DNA from 2 places in the Sinorhizobium sp. KGO-5 genome. Region 2 is predicted to be linked to the other one. Evidence: riboswitches for the same ligand, from Rfam matches in the RefSeq annotation. Region 2 holds a riboswitch; the other holds the start of a gene.
The links. Region 2 has a riboswitch for thiamine pyrophosphate ahead of thiC (phosphomethylpyrimidine synthase ThiC). Riboswitches for the same ligand answer to the same signal wherever they lie in the genome.
Positions count from the first base shown of each region.

Region 1: it holds a riboswitch for thiamine pyrophosphate, as region 2 does, so the genes downstream of both, thiB (thiamine ABC transporter substrate binding subunit) here and thiC (phosphomethylpyrimidine synthase ThiC) in region 2, are expected to answer to the same signal.

Region 1 covers NZ_BDIZ01000008.1:126,734-130,134, forward strand. Annotated here, with positions in the region: gene thiP (thiamine/thiamine pyrophosphate ABC transporter permease ThiP) at 1-434, opposite strand, end outside; gene thiB (thiamine ABC transporter substrate binding subunit) at 442-1,470, opposite strand; TPP riboswitch at 1,519-1,633, opposite strand; gene BHD07_RS25835 (GNAT family N-acetyltransferase) at 1,767-2,252, shown strand; gene BHD07_RS25840 (thiamine diphosphokinase) at 2,330-2,980, shown strand; gene BHD07_RS25845 (ABC-F family ATP-binding cassette domain-containing protein) at 2,985-3,401, shown strand, end outside.
Region 2 covers NZ_BDIZ01000003.1:775,171-778,571, forward strand. Annotated here, with positions in the region: gene BHD07_RS17660 (hypothetical protein) at 1-1,505, opposite strand, end outside; TPP riboswitch at 1,666-1,777, shown strand; gene thiC (phosphomethylpyrimidine synthase ThiC) at 1,876-3,401, shown strand, end outside.

The sequences.
Region 1 (3,401 bases), on a different contig from region 2:
TGGGCAATGAGAATGCCGGAGAGGCCATAGATGCTGACCGGCTGCTCCAACCCGCCTGCCGAAAGCACCCTGTTCAAGAGCCCCTGCCGGCCCCAGATTTCGATCAGCCCGAGTGCGGCGACGATCGCCGGCAGGCCGAGTGGCAGCGCCAGAAGCCGCAGCACCCAGATGCGGCCGGGGAACGAAGCCTGGCGGGCAAGTGCCCGGGCCACGGGTATGGCGAAAAGGATGGCAAGAAGCGTCGAGAGGCTGGCCTGCAGCAGCGTGAAGCGTGTGATGCGCCAGATATAGGCATCGAAAAGCGGACCGGCGCCGGCGCTGCCGGCCGACTGGGCAAGCAGTGCCGCGCCGGCGAGGCCGACGAAAAGCAGGATGCCGCCGAAGGCGAAGGCCCCGGCGGCGATTGTCATCTTGCTTTCCTTCGTGCCGGACAATCCGGCCTCAGTTCCGGCTCATGGCGGCCAGCCATTCGTCGACCCAGGCCTTGCGGTTGGCGGCGACCTCCTCGGAGGGAATGAGGAGCGTCTTTTGCGGGTCGACGAGCTTGCTGAAGGCTTCCGGCAGTGGCTCCTTGGTTGCGGTCACCGGCATCATCCAGTTGGTCGTCGGGATGATCGACTGGAATTCCGGACCGATCATGAAGGTCAGGAAGTTTCGGGCGAGTTCCGGGTCCTTCGCGTTCTTCGTCAATGCGGCGACTTCGATCTGGATATAGTGGCCTTCGGCGAAGGAGGCCGCCTGGTAGCGCTCGGTGTTCTCCGCCACCATGTGATAGGCGGGCGAGGTGGTGTAGGAGAGAACCATCGGGGCCTCGCCCTTCGTGAAGAGACCATAGGCTTCCGACCAGCCCGGCGTGACCGTCAGCACGCGGTCCTTGAGCTTCGCCCAGGCCTGGCCGGCCTGGTCGCCATAGACCGACTTCACCCACAGCAGGAGGCCGAGGCCGGGGGTTGAGGTCCGGGGGTCCTCGATGACGATCTTCTGCGACGGATCGCCCTCGACCAGTTCCTTGAGGCTCTTCGGTGGATCCTTCAGCGTCTCGGTGTCGTAGACGACGGCGAAATGGCCGTAGTCATACGGTATGAAGGTGTCGTCGGAGAAGCCGCCCGGGACCTTGACGGAAGCGGTATCGGCGCCGTGTTGCGCGAAGAAGCCGGTCGCCTTCGCCTCCGCCACCAGATTGGTGTCGAGACCGAGTACGATGTCGGCCTTGGATGCCTGACCTTCGAGCTTCAGCCGCGTCAGGAGTTCGACCCCGTCGGCAACCCCTACATAGTCGACCTTGCAGTCGCAGGTCTTCTCGAACGCTTCCGCCACCTTGGCGCCCGGCCCCCATTCGGTGATGAAGCTCTCATAGGTATAGACCGTCAGGGTTTTTTCCGCGGCCGCCGCGCTCACGGAAAATACCGCGATCGAAGCTGCGGCGATCGCAAGCCGGCCAAGGATTTTTCGATGGAGTGAACTGGACATTCTGGCACCTCTCCCTTTGTTGTTGCTGCAATGGGAAAAGCGCGTATCGGTCCGATCGCTTCTAATCCCTCCGCCGGTATGAGCCGGATCAGGTTCCGCGGGTTGGCTCGAAGCCTCTCAGCCACGGTCGCAAAAGCCGACCAGGGCACCCCGTTAGAGCAGCAAGAGATTTAGCTTCCGGCGACGGCTTAGGCAAGCTGAGTTTCAGCAGGGACGTTTGCCGTCCGCGTCAGCCGCGCTATTAAAAGTCAAACAATTACCGGCGCCGTTTGTTCGCCGAAAGCGGAGACAATTTCATGCCAGACATGCTCGTCCGCCTCTATGCCTTGCCCGAGGGCCGCCCATCGCGTCTCGACCCCGACATCCGCATCCGCCGGGCGCTTGCGGCCGAGCGGCGGGCCGTCATTCCCTGGATCGAGGAGCGCTTCGGGGCCGGGTGGGCCGGCGAGGCCGAAACCGCCTTCTCCTCGACGCCGACGCGCATCCATATCGCTCACCATCGGGATCGGATCGTGGGCTTCGCCTGCCATGACGTAACCGCGCTCGGCTTCTTCGGTCCGACCGGAGTCGACGCGACCATGCGCGGCAAGGGCATCGGCGAGGCCCTGCTCGTCGAAAGCCTGCTATCCATGCGCGCCGCCGGCTATGCCTATGCGATCATCGGCGGCGTCGGCCCTGCCGAATTCTATGCTCGCGCGGTGGGTGCGGTGGAGATCGCCGGGTCGACGCCCGGCATCTACAACGGCATGCTCTTTCCCGGGGATCCGGCGTCCGGAACCTGATCCGCGCAGCATGCGTTCGCAAAACAGCAGCCGGAGCCCTTTTCCTTCGCCGCTGCTTTGCGCTATGGGCTTCTGCCATGACCCGATCACCCTTCACCATCCTGCTCGGCGGCGCGCTGACGCCGACAGACCGGCTTGCTCGACAGCTCGAAGGCAGCCGCTTCGTCGCCGCCGACGGCGGCATGCGCCATGCAAGGACGCTGGGAATCGTTCCCGATCTCTGGGTCGGCGATTTCGATTCCACCGATGAGGCGCTTCTGGCGGAGTTTGCCGGCGTCCCGCGTGAACGCCATCCAGCAGCCAAGAACGCGACCGACGGGGAAATCGCCGTCGAGGCAGCCCTCGAGCGTGGCGCGACCTCGCTCGTCTTCGCGGGGGGACTCGGCGGCGCGCGCAGCGATCACGCTTTCCTGCATCTCCTCGGTACAGTCGCGCTTGCCCAGAGCGGCGTTTCGGCGATGATGACCTCCGGCGAGGAGGAGGCCTATCCGCTGCTGCCCGGCTCGCAGGAGATCGAGCTGCCGAAAGGCAGCCTCTTCTCGATCCTCGGCTTTGCGGACCTTGACGGTCTTTCGATCGAGAACGTGCGCTATCCGCTGAAGGATTTTCATTTGCCCTTCGGCTCGTCGCGCACCATTTCGAACATCGCGGATGGCACGGTCCGCTTGACCCTGAAATCCGGCCGGGCCGTCATTCTCGCCCGCCCCTATGATCTTTCCGGAGCCTGATGCCTTGGCGCCTCCCATCCTGAAGCTTGACGACATTCTACTGACCTTCGGCGGCACGCCGCTGCTTGCGGGTGCGGGCCTGCAGGTCGAGCCCGGCGATCGCATCTGCCTCGTTGGCCGCAATGGTTCGGGCAAATCGACGCTGATGAAGATCACCGCCGGGCTTGCAGAACCCCAGTCGGGCGAGATCTTCCGGCATCCATCGGTGACGATCCGCTATCTGCACCAGGCGCCCGATTTCGACGGCTTCGATACGGTTCAGGCCTATGCCGAAGCCGGCCTCGGGCCAGGCGACGATCCCTACCGGGTCGCCTACCTGCTGCAGCATCTGGGGCTGACCGGGGAGGAAGAGCCGACGCGCCTTTCCGGCGGCGAGGCGCGTCGTGCCGCCCTTGCCCGTGTGCTTGCGCCGGAGCCCGAT
Region 2 (3,401 bases):
AGCTTGGCGAGAGTCTCGTCCTGCGTATGCTCCGGGATTTGAAGGGCGAAGTCCTGGTATCCGGCGCGGACGTCAGTCGGAATGCCGTTTCGCGGTTTCGCGAGCGCAAGCTCGTATCCCTTCATCGTGAAGCGGATGCGCTGCGGCCGAGCGCCCTCTCCAGCATCCGGAGTGTCGTTGTCTTCGTCCCAGTCTTCCACGCCGGTGCCCGAGTCAGGCAGATCCGCATCGATTCCCGCCACTCGGAACGTTCCGAACTCCGGCAGCAGCGTCGTGAAAGGGAAGTTCTCATGCTGCCCATCCTGCAGGGCGACGAACTTCTTCAGCGCTTCCACGCTGGGATCCCAGGAAAAGCCCGAAATGCTTGCTTCGGAGACTTTGACGTAGTCCGCGCCCTCCGCCATCGAGAAGCCATTCACCGACGCGTCGAGCTTCCGGCCATCCAGCTCGAGCGCGAGGCGATCCACCGCAAGCCTGATCCTCTCGCCCTCTTCACCATCCTTGTCCGGCGCGTCGATCTTCAGACCCAGCATTTCCATGTCGGCCTTCCTCGTCAAATCGGCGACCGACAGAATCCGGGCGAAATAGTCTTGACGCTCCGCCACGGGCAGATCCTCGGGCGACGAGACCGAGTTGAGCTTCTCCAGAGTCTCGCGAAGCGGCTCGTCCAGCATCCGCATGCTTACGCCGCTGCTGCGAACCTCGTCATAGCCGAAGCTCGCCTCGCCATCCGAAAAGGCTATATCCTTGATCGAGAATGGCCCATAAACAGGCCTTGCCTGCTCGTCGCCCGGCCCGGCTTTTTCAGTATAGATGCGGGCCAGATAGGCGGCATCGACGTCCTGCCCCGTCATGGCTCCGAGGGAGCCCGTCAGCCGCTTCTTCTCGCCGCCCTCTCCATCGGAGGCGCCTATGCCGGCTTCGAAGCTCGCACCACTCGCCGAATAGCGCGCAATGCGGCCATCGACGATACCTTCCGAGACTACGTTCTTGTAGACCAGCTTCTGCTCGCTACCGGCAACCGTCTGGGTGATGATCACCTCAGGGGCGGTGACGCTCTTCGCCGTAAAAAGCGCCAGCTGTTTCGGCAGCGAAAGATCGCTTCCCGCGCCGAACATTTGCGCCAGCGTGTCGCGACCGAACTCCGCCTGCTCGACGATCACCTTCGGCACGGCGATCTTGCCTGGGCGCACATCGAGCTCCACGCCGCTGACTTCGAGCATGCCGTCCAGGAAAAGGATCCTGGGCCGCCCGTCGATTGCGGCGACGCGGAGTTCGGACCCTTCCTTCAGCGGCAGCGTCACGTCGCGCAGATGAACGCGCCCGAAAAAGTCCGCTTCGACCGTGCCCACTCTGCCGCCCCGCTCGGCGATCAGCCTGCTCACGCTCTTTTCGACAGCAATCTTGTAACCGGTCGCGCCTGCGGCTGCGATTGCGATGACCGCAACAGCCGCCCAAAGCGCCTTGCGTCCCCTTTTCCTGGTCCCCGTCTCCGCCTGCCCCAAGACCTTCACCCCTTTTCGCTATGCGCATCATGGCGCTTCAGACTCGGACGGTAAGTAGATTTAGAACTTTGCATTTGCAAGCATGGCGCGAGCCCTGCGCACGGGATTTTGCCGGTGCAAAAACCATCTTGACGCCGCGGCGATAACCGTCCCTAATTGCGCCATTCACCAGGGGGGTCCCGGCAAGGGGCTGAGATACTGCTAGCGCGCGCAGTGACCCGTTGAACCTGATCCAGTTCATACTGGCGTAGGGACGGTGCAGACGTGCAGCAGCCAGGATTCCGTTTACCGGCAATTCATCGGCGATACGTCTTTTCATCCTTCCGGCTTCAGAACTGGGTCTCCAACGCGAAAACATTGGAGCCTCAAGATGAATCTAATCAAGCCTCTCGCCGCTGCGCCCTCGGTCACGCAAGGACCGCTCCCGGCATCCCGCAAGGTTTACAAGCCGGGCGAGATCCACCCGAAGATCCGCGTGCCGATGCGCGAGATCGCGCTGCATCCGACCTCCGGCGAGCCGCCGGTGACTGTTTACGATTCCTCCGGCCCCTACACGGTCGAAAACGCCGATATCCGCATCGACGCGGGCCTGCCGCGCCTTCGCAGCGACTGGGTTCTGAAGCGCGGCGATGTCGAAAGCTACGACGGCCGTGCGGTGAAGGCCGAAGACAACGGCTTTGCGACCGGCGAAAGGCTGACGCCGGAATTCCCGATTCGTCACCAGCCGCTCAAGGCGAAGCCGGGAAAAGCGGTAACCCAGCTCGCCTATGCCCGCGCCGGCATCGTCACGCCGGAGATGGAGTTCATCGCCATCCGCGAAAATCTCGGCCGGAAGGCCGCGAAGGAGGCGCTTGCCCGAGACGGCGAAAGCTTCGGTGCCTCTGTCCCCGATTTCGTAACGCCGGAATTCGTGCGCCAGGAAGTGGCGAGCGGCCGCGCCATCATTCCGGCCAATATCAACCACCCGGAAGCCGAGCCGATGATCATCGGCCGCAACTTCCTGGTGAAGATCAACGCGAATATCGGCAATTCCGCCGTCACCTCATCGATGGCCGAGGAGGTCGAGAAGATGGTCTGGGCGACGCGCTGGGGCGCCGACACGGTCATGGACCTTTCCACCGGCCGCAACATTCACAACATCCGCGAATGGATCATCCGCAATTCGCCGGTACCGATCGGCACCGTGCCGCTCTACCAGGCGCTGGAAAAGGTAAACGGCATCGCCGAGGATCTTTCCTGGGAGGTCTTCCGCGACACGCTGATCGAGCAGGCGGAACAGGGCGTCGACTATTTCACCATCCATGCCGGGGTCAGGCTTCATTATATCCCGCTCACCGTGGATCGCGTCACGGGCATCGTTTCGCGCGGCGGCTCGATCATGGCGAAGTGGTGCCTGCATCACCACCGCGAGAGCTTCCTCTACGAGCATTTCGAGGAGATCTGCGACATCTGCCGCGCCTATGACGTTTCCTTCTCGCTCGGCGACGGCCTGCGTCCCGGCTCTATCGCCGACGCAAACGACCGGGCCCAGTTCGCGGAGCTCGAAACGCTCGGCGAACTGACGAAGATCGCCTGGGCCAAGGATTGCCAGGTGATGATCGAAGGGCCGGGCCATGTGCCCATGCACAAGATCAAGGAGAACATGGACAAGCAGCTCGCCGTCTGCGGAGAAGCGCCCTTCTATACGCTCGGGCCGCTCACCACCGATATCGCGCCCGGCTACGACCACATCACGTCAGGCATCGGCGCGGCGATGATCGGCTGGTTCGGCACCGCCATGCTTTGCTACGTGACGCCGAAGGAACATCTGGGCCTGCCCGACCGCAACGACGTCAAGACCGGCGTGATCACCTACAAGATCGCCGCCCATGCCGCCGATCTCGCCAAAGGGCACCC